Regions from separate parts of the Actinacidiphila sp. bgisy145 genome, predicted to be linked through region 2. Evidence: riboswitches for the same ligand, from Rfam matches in the RefSeq annotation. Region 2 holds a riboswitch; the other holds the start of a gene.

Region 1 (9,525 bases), on a different contig from region 2:
TGGTGGACTCCAGCTCGCCGCAGGTCTCGCCCGCGGTCACCGTCGCGCCCACCTCGGGGAGCTGGACGAAGACCACGTCACCGAGCGCGTCGGCGGCGTGCGAGGTGATGCCCACGGTGGCCGCGCCGTCGGCGGGGGCCGACAGCCACTCGTGCTCCTTGCTGTAGCGAAGCTGCTCAGGGTTGATGCTCATGGGTGGATTCTCCCGGATCGGCAGGGGTGCTCGCGTGCGCGGCACGGCAAACGGAAAGGTAAGGGTGGGGGTGCGGGGGCGGGGCGCCCGGGTCCCGGTCGGTTCGGGCGCCAGCCGGTGCCGGAGCCCCGCGGTCAGTGCCGGGGCCCCGGCTCGCGCCGGAGCCCCGCGCTCAGCGCTCGCGCTTGTAGAACGGCAGCGCCACGACGTCGTACGGCTCCCGCGTCCCGCGGATGTCCACCGCGACGTCCGGCGTGCCGGGCGCCGCGTGCGCCGCGTCCACGTACGCCATCGCGATCGGCTTGCCCAGGGTCGGCGACGGCGCCCCCGAGGTGACCTCGCCGATCACCGTGCCCGAGGCGTCGGTCACCGGGTAGCCGGCCCGCGGCACCCGGCGGCCCCGCGCGACCAGCCCGACCAGCTTGCGCGGCGGCAGGTCGGCGGCCCGCTCGGCGGCGGCGCCCAGCGCGGCGCGCCCGACGAAGTCCCCGGGCTTGTCGAACTTGACCACCCGGCCCAGCCCCGCGTCGAACGGCGTCACCGCGGCGGTCAGCTCGTGCCCGTACAGCGGCATGCCCGCCTCCAGGCGCAGCGTGTCCCGGCAGGACAGCCCGCACGGCACCAGGCCCGCGGGCGCGCCGGCCTCGGTGAGCGCCTGCCACAGCCGCTCGGCGTCGCCCGGCGCCACGAACAGCTCGAAGCCGTCCTCGCCGGTGTAGCCGGTACGGGCGATCAGCGCCGGCACCCCGGCCACGGTGCCGGGCAGCCCGGCGTAGTACTTCAGCCCGTCCAGGTCGGCGTCGGTCACCGCCTTCATGATCGCCGGGGCCTGCGGGCCCTGGACGGCCAGCAGCGCGTACGCCTCGCGGTCGTCGCGGACCTGCGCGTCGTACTCCGCCGCCCGCAGCGCGACCGCGTCGAGCACGGTCTGCGCGTTGGAGGCGTTGGCGACGATCATGAACTCCCGCGCGCCCAGCCGGTAGACGATCAGGTCGTCGAGGATGCCGCCGTCGGGCGCGCAGATCATCGTGTAGCGGGCCCGGCCCACCGCCAGCGCGGACAGGTGGCCGACCAGGGCGTGGTCCAGCGCCTCGCCCGCCTGCGGGCCGGTCACGGTGATCTCGCCCATGTGCGACAGGTCGAACAGGCCGGCGCGGGTGCGCACCGCCTGGTGTTCCTCGCGCTCGCTGGCGTACCGCAGCGGCATGTCCCAGCCGGCGAAGTCGGTCATGGTCGCGCCGAGGGCGCGGTGCAGGGCGTCGAGCGCGGTACGGCGGGGTTCGCTCATCGGTGACGGGCTCCCAGGCTCGGTCTCGGTGAAGAGAGAAAGGGGACGACGGATCGGATGCTCCCCATCTGTCATCGGAACCTGAGAGGTTCACCGTGAACCCCGCACCGGCGGGTCACGGTTTGCACCTTGGGTGGGCGGGGCCGGGCGGGTACCCCCAGGGGTGCGCCGACGGCTCCGTCGCTTTTCAGATCTGCCTCGCCCGCGCGGTATCTGTGCCTGAGAGATTCAAGGGAGGACTTGCTCCTTCGGCGCCCGGCCCGCCGCCCGCGAGCAGGTCGCGTGCACCGGTCCGGGACTCTCCCGCGCGGCCTCGAACGGCCGGTATGCAAGTTGTCGGCTTCATCATTGCATGCCCAGGGTGCGCGGCCCCCGGCAGCCGTTAGGGTTTCCGGGGCACGACGCTACAGACGCGGTACTCGGGCGGACAAGGGTGGACATGGAGAATCCGGCGCCGTACACATGGCCGGCGAACGAGCTGGAAGAGGTGCTGAGCGCCAGCCTCGGCAACCCCTCGGCCACGCCCAGGCTGCTGGAGGTGCTCGGCCGGTCCCGGGTGTGGGTGCCGCTGCCGAACGGCGGCTCGCGCGAGGCGGCCGGCCTGGACCTGCCGACGGTCGTGCTGGGCGGCGCGCCCTACGTGCCGGTGTTCAGCTCCGAGCAGCAGTTCCGGCAGGCCGCGGACGGCATGCCCTGCACGGTCGCGCCGGTGCACGAGTTCGCCCGCGGGCTGCCGCCGCTGGTCGGGATCGCCGTCAACCCCGGGGGCGCGGTCGGTGTGCCGCTGCCGCCGGCCGCGGTGGCCGAGCTGTGCCGCCCGGCGCAGGGCGAGCGCCAGGCGGCGTTCGCCGGGGTGCGCGGCGGCGACGCGCCGCCCGGCGCCCGGGTGCGGCTGTGGGAGCCGGACCACGACGAGGAGCCGGTGGACTTCCTGGCCGCCGCGGCCGGCGAGTTCGCGGTCACCTCGGTGGTGCTGAGCGGCCGGCGGGCCCTGGCGGTGGTGGAGGAGGAGCCGCCGGCGCTGTTCGTCGGCGTGGAGCTGGACCGCTGGACCGAGGCGGACCGGTCGGCCGCGATGGACGCGCTCGGCCGGGCGATGGGTGCGGCCCAGCCGCCGTGGCCGGTGCACCTGATCCTGCTGGACGTGGCGCAGGACCCGGTGGGGGACTGGATGCTGGAGACGGTGCGGCCGTTCTTCGCCCGCGACTGAGCCCGGGCACGGCACGGCACGGCACGGGGCAGGGCCACGGCAGGTGCGGCTCGGCGCACGCGTTCAGCGGTCGTATACCGCGTCTATAGCCGGTTCGGTTTGAGTCGGCGGGCATACCGCTGGGCACACTCGACCTGGTTTGATGTCGTGCGAAGAGCAGTACGAAGGGAAAGGGGCGGTCCCACGTGATCGCGGGCGCGCAAGGCGGTGCGGCGCAGGCCGGCCATGTGGAGCAGATGCTGCTCCAGGTGGCACCCGGCCGGTTCGACGCATACGAGAACCTGCTCGCGTCACTCGCCGAGGGCCAGGTGTGGATGCTGCTGTGGCAGGGCGCCCCCGGCACGCCCGACGCGCAGTACGGCACGATGGAGATCGGCGGCTACGGCTACGCGCCGTGCTTCACCTCGCCGCGGGAACTGGCCGCCAGCGGGTGGAACCGCGAGCACGAAGTGGTCTCCGGGCGGGACATCGCCCAGACCCTCTTCCCGGACCGGTCCGGACTCTGGCTCAACCCGCACAGCGCCGGCGGCGGCCTCGGCATCCCCTGGGCCGACCTGCGCCGGATCGCGGTCGGCCTGGACCTGCTGCCCGCCGGGCCGCTCCAGATCGGCGAACCCTCGCTCCAGATGCCCCAGTTCTACGCGCTGCTCGCCCAGGCGGCGCACCGCACCTCCGCGGTGCGCGCGCTGCGCCAGGCGTGGGTGCAGCCGGTGCTCGGCGAGCCCTACCTCGCGATCGGCGTCGAGCTCTACGAGGGGGCCGGGCAGGCCGTGGAGTCCGTCCGGCTGATGATGCAGCAGGCCGTCGGCGGGGTGCCCGACTCGGTGGCCGTCTCCACGGTCGCCATGGCCGACCCGTACGACCCGGTCGCGCTGTGGATGCGTACGTTCGGCCGGCCCTTCTTCGACCGCTAGGCGACTGCGCGGCGATCAAGCGGCGGCTGTGCGGCGGCTGTACAGCGGCGATCACGCGGCCGGGCCGGGCGGGTGGACCGCCGCGTCCAGCAGGCCCAGGGGCGGGCTGCCCAGGTGCAGCAGGGCGGCGTGGAAGCGGGGCAGGGTGAACTCGGCGCCCCAGGCGCGCTGCGCGCGGGCGCGGGTGCGCAGGATCTCCAGCTTGCCCCAGGTGTAGCGGCCGTACCCGGCGTCGAAGGTGCCGCGCCGCGCCTCCGCGGCGGCGGCCGCCGGCGACAGGTGGGCGTCGCGCACGAAGTACCGCGCGGCCTCCTCCAGCGACAGCGCCCCGGTGTGCAATCCGATCGCGCAGGTGAGCCGGGTGACGCGGACCAGCGCTTCGAGGGCGACGCCGATCGCGAAGCGCGGGTCGCGGGCGCGGAAGCCCTCGTCGAGGCAGACCTCCTCGACGTAGTGCGCCCAGCCCTCGGCGAAGGACAGGCTGTGCAGGAGCCGCCGCACCGGGGAGGGGGCGCGGCGCAGGGCGCGGCCGTGCGCGAAGTGGCCGGGCGCGACCTCGTGGAGGGTGATGGACGGCAGGCTGGTGCGGCTGAAGACGGTCAGCCACTCCTCGCGCTCGTCGGCCGGCCAGTCCGGCTCGGGCGGGGTGACGTGGTACCAGGAGGGCGCGTCGGCCTCGGCGGGCGCGGACCAGGTCATCATGGCCATCGCCCAGCGCCGGGAGGCGGGTGCCGGGCCGACCAGGCACTCGCCGTCGACGTAGGGCGCAAGGCCCCGTTCCCGGGTGAACTCCACGGCCTCCTCGGTGAGCCGGGCCGCCTCGGCGATGACGCCGTCGGCGCCCGGGTGGTCGGCGAGCAGCCCCGGCAGGAGTTCGTCCACGCCGCGGCCCGGGTCGAGGACGCGGCAGGCGTCGGTGAGCAGTTCGGTGAGCCGGACGCGCTCCTTGTCGGCCTGCCCGGCCAGCTCGGTCAGATCCACCCGAAGGCCCTCCTGAGCTCCCATCAAGGCAGCCAGGGCCCGCCCGCCGAGCCGCGGGTCGGGGTCGCCGTGCTCGGCGACGTGCCGCAGATGGCCCTCCAGCCGGGCGTGCGCGCGCAGTGCGGCCCGCTCCACCTTGCCGCCGTCCGGGTCGAGGTCGGCGGCCAGTCCCAGCACCGGCCCGAGCAGCGCCTCGGCGACCGGGGCCCGTACCCGGTCCAGCGAGGCCAGCGCGGCGTCCACCGCGTCCGGCCACCGCGCCAGATGCGCCTTGCGGGCCTTCCTGCGGTCGGCGCGCGGGGCGTACTCGCGGTCGTAGCAGGCGAGTTCGAGGTTGGACAGGTGCGGGTAGGGGTCGCGGCGGTGCAGCTCCAACTCGCCGTACTGCACCCGCAGTGACTCCTCGAAGACAGCCAAGTGGGCCTCGTCGTGCGGGTCCTGGAGCGGTCCGGCGCTCCGGGCGGCGCGGGCCATCGCGGCCAGGCCGGCGCGCACCCCCTGGGGGGAGAGGTCCTGCACCTGTCCGTCGTACTCGTGCAGGCCCGACATCTCGCGGGCCTGGGGCACCATCAGGTCGCAGACCGCGCGCAGCCGTTCGTCCATCTGGTGACCGTACCCCGAGGTACGCGTCGGTAACGATGAAAGAACCACCCACATCACAGTTGCGCATCCCTTCTCCGTGGGGTCTGGCGGGTGATCGCCGACCGGAAGAAGAATCCAGCGGCAAGACGCCTTGGCGTTGACATGTCCCAACCGCAATGCGCGTAGTGGATACGCACGTCGCACGCATGATCACGAAGAGCGTTCACTGCGGGTGACGGCCGTTTCGTACGCAACCGAAGCACCACAGGCACCAAGTGACGAGGAAGCCGCTACCGCGGCGGGCGCGCGCCGGTCACCACCGGCGAGAGGGGTCGGCAAAAACGCCATGACCGCACCTATCGAGACCACCTCCGGACAGGCGGCGGCAGACCCGGAGGCCGTCCTGAGCGGGGCCGGGCGAGGCATGATCGAGGGCCGTTCGCTCGGGCAGATAGCCTGGCGCCGGCTCAGACGCGACAAGGTCGCGATGGCCGGCGGTGTCGTGGTGGTGCTGCTGGTGCTGCTGGCGATCCTCGCCAAGCCGATCGAGATGGTCTTCAACCTCGACCCGAACGCCTTCCACCAGAACCTGGTCGACCCCGAACTGCTGGCGCCCAAGGGCGGCTGGGGCGGGATGAGCTGGTCCCACCCGTTGGGCGTGGACCCGAAGTTCGGCCGCGACATCCTCGCCCGGATCGTCGAGGGCTCCTGGATCTCCATGCTGGTGGCCACCGGCGCCACCGTGCTGTCCAACGTGATCGGCACCGTGCTCGGCATCATCGCCGGCTACTACGGCGGCTGGGTGGACAGCCTGATCAGCCGGCTGATGGACGTGTTCCTCGCCTTCCCGCTGCTGCTCTTCGCGATCTCCATCTCCGCCTCGCTCCAGGACGGCGCCTTCGGGCTGAGCGGGCTGCCGCTGCGGATCTGCGTGCTGATCTTCGTGATCGGCTTCTTCAACTGGCCCTACATGGGGCGGATCGTCCGCGGCCAGACCCTCAGCCTGCGCGAGCGCGAGTTCGTCGACGCCGCCCGCGGCATGGGCGCGCGCGGGCCGTTCATCCTCTTCCGCGAGCTGCTGCCGAACCTGGTGGCGCCGATCCTGGTCTACTCCACCCTGCTGATCCCCACCAACATCCTGTTCGAGGCCGCGCTGAGCTTCCTCGGGGTCGGCATCGCGCCGCCGCAGGCGTCCTGGGGCGGCATGCTGACCAGCGCGGTCGACGTCTACCAGTCCGACCCGCAGTACATGTTCGTGCCCGGCCTGGCGATCTTCATCACGGTGCTGGCCTTCAACCTGTTCGGCGACGGGTTGCGGGACGCCCTGGACCCGCGCAGCAAGTGATCCCGCAGGGACACCCATCGAACCCCGGGTGGCACCCCGTGTGCCGTGCGGCGCACCGCGACCGACCCGGCGACTCCATAGGAAGTGAGGGGCGTAACCCGGTATGAACACCAGAAAGGTGACCTCCGCCATCGCGCTCGGTCTGGCGATGGCACTCGGTGTGTCCGCCTGCGGCGGCTCGGGCGGCAGCAAGAGCTCCGGCAAGAAGGACCAGGCGCTCACGTCGATCGTCAACGCGTCGACGAAGAAGGGCGGGACGGTCACGGCCGACCACTCCAGCGGCCCCGACTCGCTCGACCCGGGCAACACCTACTACGGCTGGGTGCAGGACTTCTCCCGGCTCTACGCCCGTTCGCTGCTGACCTTCAAGCCGGCGGCCGGCAAGGCCGGCCTGACGGTGGTCCCCGACCTGGCGACCGGGCTCGGCACCGCCAGCGCCGACGCCAAGACCTGGACGTACCACCTGCGCACCGGCGTGAAGTTCCAGGACGGCACCACGGTGACCTCCAAGGACGTCAAGTACGCGATCGAGCGCAGCAACTTCGCGCCCGAGGTGATGTCCAACGGCCCGGTGTACTTCAAGAGCTACCTGGCCGACGACAGCACGTACCAGGGCCCGTACAAGGACAAGAGCCCGGACGGGCTGAAGTCCATAGAGACGCCTGACGACCAGACGATCATCTTCCACCTGGCCAAGCCGTTCGCCGACTTCGACTACCTGGCGACGTTCTCGCAGACCGCGCCGGTCGAGCAGTCCAAGGACACCGGCGCGACCTACGTGCAGCACATCCAGTCGACCGGCCCGTACAAGTTCGCCTCCTACTCCGAGGGCAAGGGCGCCACGCTGGTGCGCAACCCGGAGTGGAGCAAGGCCACCGACCCGATCCGCACCGCGCTGCCCGACAAGTACGTGCTGAAGTTCAACATCAACCAGCGCACCATCGACAACGACCTGATGGCCGACAACGCCACCGTCGACCTCCAGGGCACCGGCGTCGAGGCCGAGACGCAGTCGAAGATCCTGGGCAACAAGAACCAGCTCTCGCACACCGACGACGCGATCGCCGGCGCCACCTCGTACATGGCGCTCAACCTGCACGTGGCGCCGTTCGACAACATCAACTGCCGCAAGGCCGTGCAGTACGCGGTGGACAAGACCTCCGTGGTCAACGCCGAGGGCGGCGCGGTCAAGGGCGACGTCGCCACCACGCTGCTGCCGCCGTCGGTGAACGGCTACACCAAGTTCGACGAGTACCCGACCGCCGGCAACAACGGCGACGTGGCCAAGGCCAAGGCGGCGCTCGCGGCCTGCGGCAAGCCAGGCGGCTTCACCACCACGCTCACCGCGCGCAGCGACCGGCAGCCCGAGGTGGACGGCGCCACCGCCATCCAGGCGGCGCTGAAGAAGGTCGGCATCACCGTCAACATCAAGACCTTCCCCGCCGACAAGTACTTCTCCAACTACGCGGGCGTCCCGGACTACGTGCACTCGCACGACGTCGGCATGATGATGATGGCGTGGGGCGCCGACTGGCCCACCGGCTACGGCTTCCTGGACCAGATCGTCGACGGCGGCGCGATCAAGCCGTCCGGCGGCAACAACCTGATGGAGCTGAACGACCCGAAGATCAACCAGGCGCTGGCCGCGGCGATCTCCAACACCGACGCCGCCGCCCGCACCAAGGCCTGGGGCGACATCGACAAGATGGTCATGGCGAACGCCTCCGTGGTGCCGCTGATCTACCGCAAGAACCTGCTCTACCGCCCGAGTTCCGCCACCAACGTGACGGTCACCCAGGCGTACCTGGGCATGTACGACTACCTGCTGATGGGCTCCTCGAAGTAGCCGCAAGGCTCCTACGCACCGAAAGGCAGGTGAAGGCTCCGGCGTCCGCCCGGTCCGGCCCGCGATCCGGGCCGGGCGGACGCCAGCCGGAACGGCCGTGACCGCTTACTTCATCCGTCGCGTGTTCGCCGCGATCGTGCTCCTGCTGGTGGTCAGCATGATCACCTTCGCGATCTTCTTCCTCGTGCCCCGCATCGGCGGCCAGACCACCACCCAGCTCGCCACGCAGTACGTGGGCAAGGACGCCAACCCGGCGGCCGTCGCGGCGATCAAGAGGAACCTCGGCTTCGACCTGCCGCTCTACGAGCAGTACTGGCACTTCCTCAAGGGCCTGGTGGCCGGCGCCGACTACCACTACGGCCCCGACCCGGTGCACTGCCACGCACCCTGCTTCGGCTACTCCTTCAAGAGCCACGTCGAGGTGTGGCCGCAGCTGAAGTCCCGTATCCCGGTGACGTTCTCGCTGGCCATCGGCGCCGCGGTGATCTGGGTGATCACCGGTGTCGCGGTCGGCGTGGTCTCCGCGCTCAAGCGGGGCACCATCATCGACCGGCTGTCGATGGGCGTGGCCCTGATGGGCGTGTCGCTGCCGATCTTCTTCACCGGCATCCTCGCGCTGAGCGTCTTCACCGTGCAGTGGCCGCTGTGGAGCAACGGCATGAGCTACGTGTCGTTCACCGACAACCCCGCCGACTGGGCGTGGAACCTGCTGGTGCCCTGGTGCAGCCTGGCCTTCCTGTACTCCGCGCTGTACGCCCGGCTGACCCGGGCGGGCATGCTGGAGACGATGGGCGAGGACTACATCCGCACCGCGCGCGCCAAGGGCCTGCGCGAGCGGGACGTGGTGGTCAAGCACGCGCTGCGCTCCACGCTCACCCCGATCGTGACCATCTTCGGCATGGACTTCGGGCTGCTGGTCGGCGGCGCGGTCATCACCGAGCAGGTCTTCTCGCTGCCGGGCATGGGCGCCTACGCCATCCAGGGCGTGACCGCCAACGACCTGCCCATCGTGATGGCCGTGACCTTGGTGGTCGCCTTCTTCGTCGTGGTCTGCAACCTGCTGGTGGACCTCGCCTACGCCGTTCTCGACCCCCGCGTGAGGTACTCGTGAGTTCCGCCGACAGGCTGCTGAAAACCCCGCAAGAGCCGCCCGCCGCGCAGGACGC
Region 2 (9,525 bases):
GCGGGGCGCGCCAGGAGGACCTGGTCCGCATCCTGACCGAGCTGGACAACCGCGGCCAGCGGCTCCAGGACGAGAAGCGCGGACTGGAGAACCAGCGCAGCGAGTTGGAGACCAGTTCCGACCAGGCCGCCGAGGCGCTCAAGCAGACGCAGGAGAAGGCGCGGGAACTCGGTGTGCTGGCCGGTACGGTGGCGGCTCAGGGCCCGGGGATCACCCTGACGGTCAGGGACCCGCACGGCCAGGTCGAGGCCGACTCGCTGCTGGACACCGTCCAGGAGCTGCGTGCGGCCGGCGCGGAGGCGATCCAGGTCAACAACGTACGTGTCGTCAGCGACACTTACTTCACCGACGGCACCGACAGTGTGCTGGTCGACGGGCACCAATTGGCCCAGCCGTACGTCTTCAAAGTCATCGGCAACCCACCGGACCTCGAGCCGGCGCTGAACATCCCCGGAGGGGTGGTGCAGACGCTGGAGAAGGAGCAGGCGAGTGCTGATGTGGTCAGGTCGCAGAAGATCGTCGTGGACGCCTTGCGGCCGTCGAAGCAGCCTGACTACGCTCGGTCATCCCAGTGAGGATGGGGTCGGGGATCTGGCCGGGTGCTGAGTGGTGGAAACTGTGAGTAGTGAGAGTTCGTCCTGCCCCACGGGCGGGTCTGCTTCTTTCAAGGGGAATCGCCCGTGAAGTTGTTTGGGAAGTTGTTCGGCAAGAGCGCCCGCCAGTCGGGTGACCCGGCCACGGCACGCCACCGTGCGCCGCGCAGCGGGGCGGAGGACGTCGGCCAGCCGGCCGAGCGTCCGCTGTTCCGCGCGGACCCGTCGCAGGAGGGCGGCGGGTTTTCGGCTGCGCCCGGCGTGGCGCCTGTTGACCCCGGTTCGGCCCCGCGCATAGGTTTCGGGGAATCGTCGGCCTCGGACACGGGTGGTGAGCACGGCGTGCTGGTCTGCGGCAGGTGCGGGCACCAGAACGCGGCGGCGAGCCGGTTCTGCAACAACTGCGGCGCTCCGTTGCGCGGCGGGCAGGCCGCGGCGCCCTTCGAGCGGCCCTCGGAGACCACGTCGACGATCTCGATCTCCAGCATCGAGGCGTACGAGGCGGAGGCGACGGGGCAGACCCCGATGCCGTCGCTCTCCCCGGAGGCGCAGGCGGCCGTGGCGGCGCTGCCGCCGGGTTCGGCCCTGCTGGTGGTGCGGCGCGGACCGAACTCCGGCAGCCGCTTCCTGCTGGACGGTGAGCTGACCACCGCCGGCCGGCACCCGCAGAGCGACATCTTCCTGGACGACGTGACGGTCTCGCGCCGCCATGTGGAGTTCCGGCGCGGCGCCGACGGCGTGTTCACCGTCTCCGACGTCGGCAGCCTCAACGGCACCTACGTCAACCGGGAGCGGATCGACGCGGTGCAGCTGTCCAACGGGGACGAGGTGCAGATCGGCAAGTACCGGCTGGTCTTCTACGCGAGCCAGGCGGGTGTCTGACCCTCCCGCCGCACGGTCCCAGGGAAGGTGTGCATGCCGAGAACGTCAGGCGGTGCCGGTGACGGCACCGCCGCCGTCTCCGCCGGGGACGACGGCGCCCTGCTGAGCATCGGCGCGGTGCTCTCCCGGTTGCAGGACGAGTTCCCCGAGGTCACCATCTCCAAGATCCGCTTCCTGGAGGCGGAGGGGCTGGTGGAGCCGCAGCGCACCCCCTCGGGGTACCGGAAGTTCAACGGGGCGGATGTCGACCGCCTGGCGTACGTCCTGCGGGTGCAGCGCGACCACTACCTGCCGCTGCGGGTGATTCGGGAGCACCTGGACGCCATGGACCGGGGCGAGCCGGTCGCGCTGCCCGGCCCGGGTGAGTCGCGTGAGGCGCTGGAGGGCTCCCTGGAGCCCGAGGAGCCCGCGCGGATGCGGATCGGCCGGGACGAGCTGCTGGCCGCCACGGGGGCCGACGGCGACGCGCTCGCGGAGTGGGAGTCGTACGGGCTGATCGCGGCGGACTCCCGGGGCGGTTACGACGCCGACGCGGTGAACGTGGCCCGGCTGATCGTGGACCTCGGCCGGTTCGGGCTGGAGCCGCGCCATCTGCGCGCGGTGAAGGCGGCCGCCGAGCGGGAGGCGGGCCTGGTCGAGCAGGTGGTGGCGCCGTTGCGGCTGCACCGCAACCCGCAGACGCGGCTGCACGCGGAGGCGACCGCCCGGGAACTGGCCACGCTGTCGGTGCGGCTGCACGCGGCGATGGTGCAGTCGGCGCTGCGGGTCCGGCTGGACTGACCCTCCGGCGGCCGACCGGCACCGGATTTCGGCCGGATCGCGGCCGGAAGTGCCGCCCGGGGCGGCCGGCAGGGGGAGAGCCGCCGGGCGGAGGGGGCTCCGGATGGCTTTCGGGCCGCGCCCGGGGCCTGCCCGACTACCCAAACCCCGCGGGCACGGCCTAGGGTTGCTGTGTGAACGAGCTCGACGTTGTGGGTGTCCGGGTCGAAATGCCCTCCAACCAACCGATCGTGCTCCTGCGTGAAGTAGGAGGCGACCGGTACCTGCCCATCTGGATCGGGCCGGGAGAGGCGACGGCCATCGCATTCGCGCAGCAGGGCATGACCCCTGCGCGACCGCTGACTCACGACCTCTTCAAGGACGTGCTCGAGGCGGTGGGACAGACGCTGACGGAGGTGCGTATCACCGACCTGAGGGACGGCGTGTTCTACGCGGAGCTGGTCTTCGCCGGCGGGGTCGAGGTCAGTGCCCGCCCGTCCGACGCCATAGCGCTCGCCCTGCGCACCGGTACGCCGATCTACGGCAGCGAAGGTGTGCTGGACGACGCGGGGATCGCGATCCCGGACGAGCAGGAGGACGAGGTCGAGAAGTTCCGCGAGTTCCTCGACCAGATCTCGCCCGAGGACTTCGGGACCAGCAACCAGTAGGCCCGGACGTCGCCGCCGTGCGGCGGTGGGCCCGGCTCGCGGGCCGGGCCGCTGCGGGCTGCCCGGATGGGGGCAATATTGCCGCCGCGGGGGCATTCGGAACTGGGTTCCCGCTGTGCAATCAGATCAAACCACTCCTGGGGTGAATTTCACTCGGCGTGCCGAGCGTGGCGATCGTTGACGCACGTGTGACGACTGCCTACCGTCAGAGGGAAAGTCCGGTGGCACGTGCACGCGGCCAGTGGACGCGAAGGGGACGGAGGGCGTCGTGAGAAGTACCGGCGACGGTTTGGCGACCGGCGGCCCGTATCCGGCCCGGGGGACACTGGCTCCCGCGGCGGTGGGCGCCGACGGCGGCCCGCCGGCTGAGACGCCGCCCGAGCAGGTCGGCTACCGGGGCCCTGCGGCCTGCGCCGCGACGGGCATCACCTACCGCCAGCTCGACTACTGGGCCCGGACCGGCCTCGTCGAGCCCAGCGTGCGCCCGGCCTACGGCTCGGGCACCCAGCGGCTGTACGGCTTCTCCGACGTGGTCGTGCTCAAGATCGTCAAGCGGCTGCTGGACACCGGCGTCTCCTTGCAGAACATCCGCACCGCCGTCCAGCACCTGCGCTCGGTCGGCCCGGGCGAGCTGGCCCGGATGACCCTGATGAGCGACGGCGCGACCGTCTACGAGTGCACCTCGCCCGACGAGGTGGTGCAGCTCCTCCAGGGCGGCCAGGGCATCTTCGGGATCGCCGTCGGCGTCGTGTGGCGCGACGTCGAGAGCGCGCTGTCGCAGATGCACGGCGAGCGCGTGGACACCGGCGAGACCCTGATCGGCCACAATCCGGCCGACGAGCTGGCCCGGCGCCGCAACAAGGCGGTCTGAGCCCCCGGCCGCAGGTGCCTCCGGCCCGTGACAGGCCGGCCCCCAAGGCCCGGCCCCGCAAAGGCCCGGCCGGTAAAGCCCGGCCGATAAAGCCCCGCCCCGTAAGGACCTGGCCCCACCCGTACGCCCCGGCCGCGACCCGCCGTCGCCGTACACCTGTACGGCTGCTGTCGGTGGGATGCGGGAGGCTTGGGGGTGTGAGAAGTGCGCCGACGATCCTGCACCTGGACATGGACGCGTTCTTCGCCGCGGTCGAGCAGGCGTCCAAGCCGAGCCTGCGGGGCAAGCCGGTGGTGGTCGGCGGCCTGGGACCCCGCGGCGTGGTGTCGACCGCGTCCTACGAGGCACGTGTGCACGGCGTCCACTCCGCCATGGCGATGGCCCACGCCCGCCGACTGGCCCCGAACGCGGCCTACCTCGTGCCGAGGTTCGGCCTCTACCGGCAGATCAGCGAGATCGTCATGGGCCTGCTGCGCGAGGCGTCACCGCTGATAGAGCCGCTGAGCGTGGACGAGGCGTTCCTCGACCTGGAAGCCGGCGCCTACGCCGACGACCCGCGGGCCGTGGCGCGCGGGCTGCGCGCCGACATCAAGGCCGCCACCGGCCTGACCGCCTCGGTCGGGCTGGCCGGCTCCAAGCTGCTGGCGAAGATCGCCTCGGAGCAGGCCAAGCCGGACGGCCTGGTCGTGGTCGAGCCGGGCACCGAGCGGGCGCTGCTGGACCCGATGCCGGTGCGCACCCTGCCCGGCGTCGGCCCGGCCACCGCCGAGCACCTGCGCCGGGCCGGCATCCTCACCGTCGCCGAGATCGCCCAGGCGGGCGAGGCGGAGCTGGTGCGGCTGCTCGGCAAGGCCCACGGCGCGGGCCTGCACGCCATGGCCGCCGGCGTCGACAACCGCCCCGTGGTCGCCGACCGCGACGTCAAGTCCATCTCCGTCGAGGACACCTTCGACAGCGACCTCACCGACCGCGCCCATGTGCGGTACGAGATCGACCGGCTCGCCGAGCGCTGCGTGCAGCGGCTGCGCGGCGCGGGCCGCTCCGGCCGCACCGTCGTGGTGAAGGTCCGGCGGTACGACTTCTCCACCCTCACCCGCTCCGAGACGCTGCGCGCCCCCACCGACGACCCGGCCGTCGTCCGCGAGACCGCCCGCCGGCTGGTGGAGGCCGTGGACACCACCGGCGGGGTGCGGCTGCTCGGGGTGGGCGTGGCGGGGCTGGCCGACTTCACGCAGGAGGACCTGTTCGCGCAGGCCGAGGGCGAGCGCGCGCTGCACGGCGGCCCCGAGCCGGACGCTCCCGAGCCGCTGCCCAGCAGCCCGCCGCCCGCGGCCGAACGGGCCGACCGCTGGATGCCCGGCCATGACGTCACCCACGACAGCTACGGCGCCGGATGGGTGCAGGGCAGCGGCGTCGGCCGGGTGACGGTCCGCTTCGAGGTGCCCACCGACACCGTGCCCGGCCGGGTGCGCACCTTCCCCGTGGACGACCCGGCACTGCGCCGCAGCGACCCGCTGCCGCTGGCCGCCCAGCAGGCTCACTCCTCGTCGGCCAGCTCCCCGAAGTCCCCGGACGGCGCCGGCTCGGCCGCCGAGCGCGGCACGTCCATCCCGTAGTGGTGGTAGAGCTGCAACTCCTGCTCGGGCGACAGGTGCCGGCCCACCCCGAAGTCCGGGGCGTCCTTGATCAGCGCCTTCTCGTACGGCACCCGCAGCTTGTCGCCGTCCAGCTCGCTCGGGCCGAGCGGCACGAAGGCGTCCCGGGTGAACAGGCCGGTGCGCACCGCGGCCCACTCCGGTGTGCCGGTCGCGTCGTCGAGGTAGACCTCGTCCACCGTGCCGATCCTCGTCCCGTCACGGTCGAAGGCGCGGCGGCCGATCAGGCTGCGCGGATCGATGTCGGTCTGCACGGTCCCTCCAACCAGTCCAACCAACCCCAGGCCGCCGCCGTACGGCGGCCGCTGGTACCTACCCAAGGCCACAACCGGGGCGGTGTCGACTCGGCACCTGTTCCGACCCCTGTTCGGAACGCGCTGGTAGGCTGGACAGCGGCCGTCGACCCCGTGCGGGAGAGTCCTCCGAGAACCCCGCCTGGCGGCGGTTGGCGGAGGGCGCCGAAGGAGCAAATCCTCCCCGGAAACTCTCAGGCATCCGTACCGCTCGGGTGAGGTCACTCTGGAAAGCAGGACCTGTCCCGGAAGCAGAGCGGCCGCCGGGACGCGTCCTCACCGACGGTGAAAGCCGCCCTGTGGGCCGGGGCGGTGAAGCTCTCAGGTTGTGATGACAGAGGGGGAGGCCGTACGGGTGCCCTGGCGGCACCCCCCGAAGGTCGTCACGGACCAGGAGGCCCCCGAAGATGAGTGACCGCCGAACCACCCTCGCCGAGCTGGAAGCAGGCCGGCCCTTCGCCCGCCGCCACATCGGTCCCGACGTCGAGGCGCAGGCCAAGATGCTCGCCCAGGTCGGCTACGGCTCGCTGGACGAACTGACCGCCGCGGCCGTCCCCGACACCATCAAGAGCACCGAGGCGCTCGCCCTGCCGGCCGCCGTCACCGAGGCCGAGGCGCTCGCCGAGCTGCGCGCGCTCGCCGACCGCAACCAGGTGCTCACCCCGATGATCGGCCTGGGCTACTACGGCACCTTCACCCCGCCGGTCATCCTGCGCAACGTGCTGGAGAACCCCGCCTGGTACACCGCCTACACCCCTTACCAGCCGGAGATCTCCCAGGGCCGCCTCGAAGCGCTGCTGAACTTCCAGACCGTCGTCGCCGACCTCACCGGCCTGCCCACCTCCGGGGCCTCCCTGCTGGACGAGGGCACCGCGGCCGCCGAGGCGATGGCGCTGTCCCGCCGGGTCGGCAAGGTCAAGAACGGCGTCTTCCTGGTCGACGCCGACACCTTCCCGCAGACCCTGGCGGTGATCCGGACCCGGGCCGAACCGACCGGCGTCGAGGTCGTCACCGCCGACCTGTCCGCCGGCATCCCCGCCGACGTCGCCGAGCGCGGCGTGACCGGTGTGCTGCTCCAGTACCCGGGCGCCTCGGGCGCCGTCCGCGACCTGCGGCCGGTGATCGAGCAGGCGCACGAGCTGGGCGCGATCGTCACCGTGGCCGCCGACCTGCTGGCGCTGACCCTGCTCACCCCGCCCGGCGAGCTCGGCGCGGACATCGCGGTCGGCACCACCCAGCGCTTCGGCGTCCCCATGGGCTTCGGCGGCCCGCACGCCGGCTACATGGCCGTCCGCGACGCCTATGCCCGCAACCTGCCCGGCCGCCTGGTGGGCGTGTCGGTCGACGCCGACGGCGACACCGCCTTCCGGCTCGCCCTCCAGACCCGCGAGCAGCACATCCGCCGGGAGAAGGCCACCAGCAACATCTGCACCGCGCAGGTGCTGCTCGCCGTGATGGCCGGCATGTACGCCGTCTACCACGGCCCCGACGGGCTGGCCGCCATCGCGCGCCGCACCCACCGCTACGCCGCGGTGCTCGCCGCGGGCCTGCGCGCGGCCGGCGTGGAGGTCGTCGAGGACGCGTTCTTCGACACCCTGACCGCCCGGGTGCCGGGCCGGGCCGCCGACGTGGTGGCCGCCGCCCGCGCCGCGGGCGTCAACCTGCGGCAGACCGACGCCGACCACGTCGGCATCGCCTGCGACGAGACCACCGACCGCGCCGCGCTGACCTCGGTGCTCGCCGCGTTCGGCGCGGACACCGAGGACACCGCCGACCTCGACGCCCTCGACGCGGCCACCGCCGACGCGCTGCCGGCCGCGCTGCTGCGCACCGGCGACTACCTCACCCACCCCGTCTTCCACCGGCACCGCAGCGAGACCTCGATGCTGCGCTACCTGCGCCGGCTCGCCGACCGCGACTACGCCCTGGACCGCGGCATGATCCCGCTGGGCTCGTGCACCATGAAGCTCAACGCGACCACCGAGATGGAGCCGGTCACCTGGCCGGAGTTCGGCGCGCTGCACCCCTTCGCGCCCGCCGACCAGGCCGAGGGCTACCTCAGCCTGATCCACGGCCTGGAGGACCAGCTCGCCGCGATCACCGGCTACGACAAGGTCAGCCTCCAGCCCAACGCCGGGTCGCAGGGCGAACTGGCCGGGCTGCTCGCGGTCCGCGCCTACCACCGCGCGGCCGGCGACCTGGACCGCACGGTCTGCCTGATCCCGTCCTCCGCGCACGGCACCAACGCCGCGAGCGCGGTGATGGCCGGGATGAGCGTGGTCGTCGTCAAGACCGGCCAGGACGGCGACGTGGACGTCGACGACCTGCGGGCGAAGATCGAGCAGCACCGCGACCGGCTCGCCGTGCTGATGGTCACCTACCCCTCCACGCACGGCGTGTTCGAGGAGCACATCACCGACATCTGCGCGGCCGTGCACGACGCGGGCGGCCAGGTCTACGTGGACGGCGCCAACCTCAACGCGCTGGTCGGGCTCGCCCGCCCGGGCCGCTTCGGCGCCGACGTCTCCCACCTGAACCTGCACAAGACGTTCTGCATCCCGCACGGCGGCGGCGGACCCGGCGTCGGCCCGGTCGCGGTCCGCGCCCACCTCGCCCCGCACCTGCCCAACCACCCGCTCCAGCCGCAGGCGGGCCCGGCCACCGGCGTCGGCCCGGTCTCCGCCGCGCCGTGGGGCTCGGCGGGCATCCTGCCGATCTCCTGGACGTACGTCCGGCTGATGGGCGCCGAGGGCCTCAGGCAGGCCACCCAGATCGCCGTACTGAGCGCCAACTACGTCGCCAAGCGGCTGGAGGCGCACTACCCGGTGCTCTACACCGGCCCCGGCGGCCTGGTCGCCCACGAGTGCATCATCGACCTGCGGCAGCTGACCAAGGACACCGGCGTCAGCGTCGACGACGTCGCCAAGCGGCTCATCGACTACGGCTTCCACGCCCCGACGATGTCCTTCCCGGTGGCCGGCACCCTGATGATCGAGCCCACCGAGAGCGAGGACCTCGCCGAACTCGACCGGTTCTGCGAGGCGATGATCGCGATCCGCGGCGAGATCGACCGGGTCGGCGCGGGGGAGTGGCCCGCCGACGACAACCCGCTGCGCTCCGCCCCGCACACCGCGGCCGCCCTCGGCGGCGACTGGCAGCACCCCTACAGCCGCCAGGAGGCCGTCTTCCCCGCCGGCGTGCACCCCGCGGACAAGTACTGGCCGCCGGTGCGCCGGATCGACGGGGCGTTCGGCGACCGCAACCTGGTCTGCTCCTGCCCGCCGCTGGACGCCTACGAGGGCTGACCGGCCCGGCGGCAGCACTGTGGGAAGGCGGCGCCTTCCGACCCGGAAACGGGCGGAAAGCGCCGCCTTCGTGTCCGCAACCGGCCGCGCGGATGGCGCGTCCTGCACCAATGAGCAGCGCGCACGTGAAACACCTGCGGAAGGCCGTCCGGGGCGCAAGACTGGGACCGGCCGCGCGAGAACGGGGGACCCACATGAGCCAGGCAGGCCACGCGACCGACCGCACCATTCACCTCTCGCAGCGAAAGACACCAGTGACCATGTGCAAGCACGAGCCGCAGTGCCCCACCGCCGACAGCGCCGACCGTGAGGCCGCCCTGATCGTGGCCCACCACCCGGAGCAAGGCTGGAGCCTGCTGTGCAATGGGGTGCTGCTCTTCGAGGACACCGGGGAGATCCTGCCCGACGGGCAGATCATCGCGCCGCACCGGCCGCTGGCCGCGGCAGGCGCCTGACGGGGAGTACGACGGGGGCAACGAAAGCCGGTTCCCCCGGGCCT

What was found. Region 2 has a riboswitch for glycine ahead of gcvP (aminomethyl-transferring glycine dehydrogenase). Riboswitches for the same ligand answer to the same signal wherever they lie in the genome.
Region 1: another riboswitch for glycine. It lies ahead of gcvT (glycine cleavage system aminomethyltransferase GcvT); the one in region 2 lies ahead of gcvP (aminomethyl-transferring glycine dehydrogenase).

Annotation. Positions count from the first base shown of each region.
Region 1 is NZ_JBYIRL010000008.1:216,367-225,891, reverse strand. Features, by position in the region: gene gcvH (glycine cleavage system protein GcvH) at 1-193, opposite strand, end outside; gene gcvT (glycine cleavage system aminomethyltransferase GcvT) at 366-1,481, opposite strand; glycine riboswitch at 1,679-1,797, opposite strand; gene AC3ERT_RS10020 (enhanced serine sensitivity protein SseB) at 1,921-2,691, shown strand; gene AC3ERT_RS10015 (enhanced serine sensitivity protein SseB C-terminal domain-containing protein) at 2,877-3,605, shown strand; gene AC3ERT_RS10010 (DUF885 family protein) at 3,657-5,189, opposite strand; gene AC3ERT_RS10005 (ABC transporter permease) at 5,515-6,513, shown strand; gene AC3ERT_RS10000 (ABC transporter substrate-binding protein) at 6,617-8,359, shown strand; gene AC3ERT_RS09995 (ABC transporter permease) at 8,457-9,470, shown strand; gene AC3ERT_RS09990 (ABC transporter ATP-binding protein) at 9,467-9,525, shown strand, end outside.
Region 2 is NZ_JBYIRL010000014.1:177,050-186,574, reverse strand. Features, by position in the region: gene AC3ERT_RS15485 (DUF881 domain-containing protein) at 1-575, shown strand, start outside; gene AC3ERT_RS15480 (double zinc ribbon and FHA domain-containing protein) at 681-1,475, shown strand; gene ftsR (transcriptional regulator FtsR) at 1,509-2,255, shown strand; gene AC3ERT_RS15470 (bifunctional nuclease family protein) at 2,429-2,902, shown strand; gene AC3ERT_RS15465 (MerR family transcriptional regulator) at 3,228-3,773, shown strand; gene AC3ERT_RS15460 (DNA polymerase IV) at 3,971-5,389, shown strand; gene AC3ERT_RS15455 (PRC-barrel domain-containing protein) at 5,311-5,682, opposite strand; glycine riboswitch at 5,829-5,941, shown strand; glycine riboswitch at 5,943-6,066, shown strand; gene gcvP (aminomethyl-transferring glycine dehydrogenase) at 6,129-9,026, shown strand; gene AC3ERT_RS15445 (DUF5999 family protein) at 9,287-9,481, shown strand.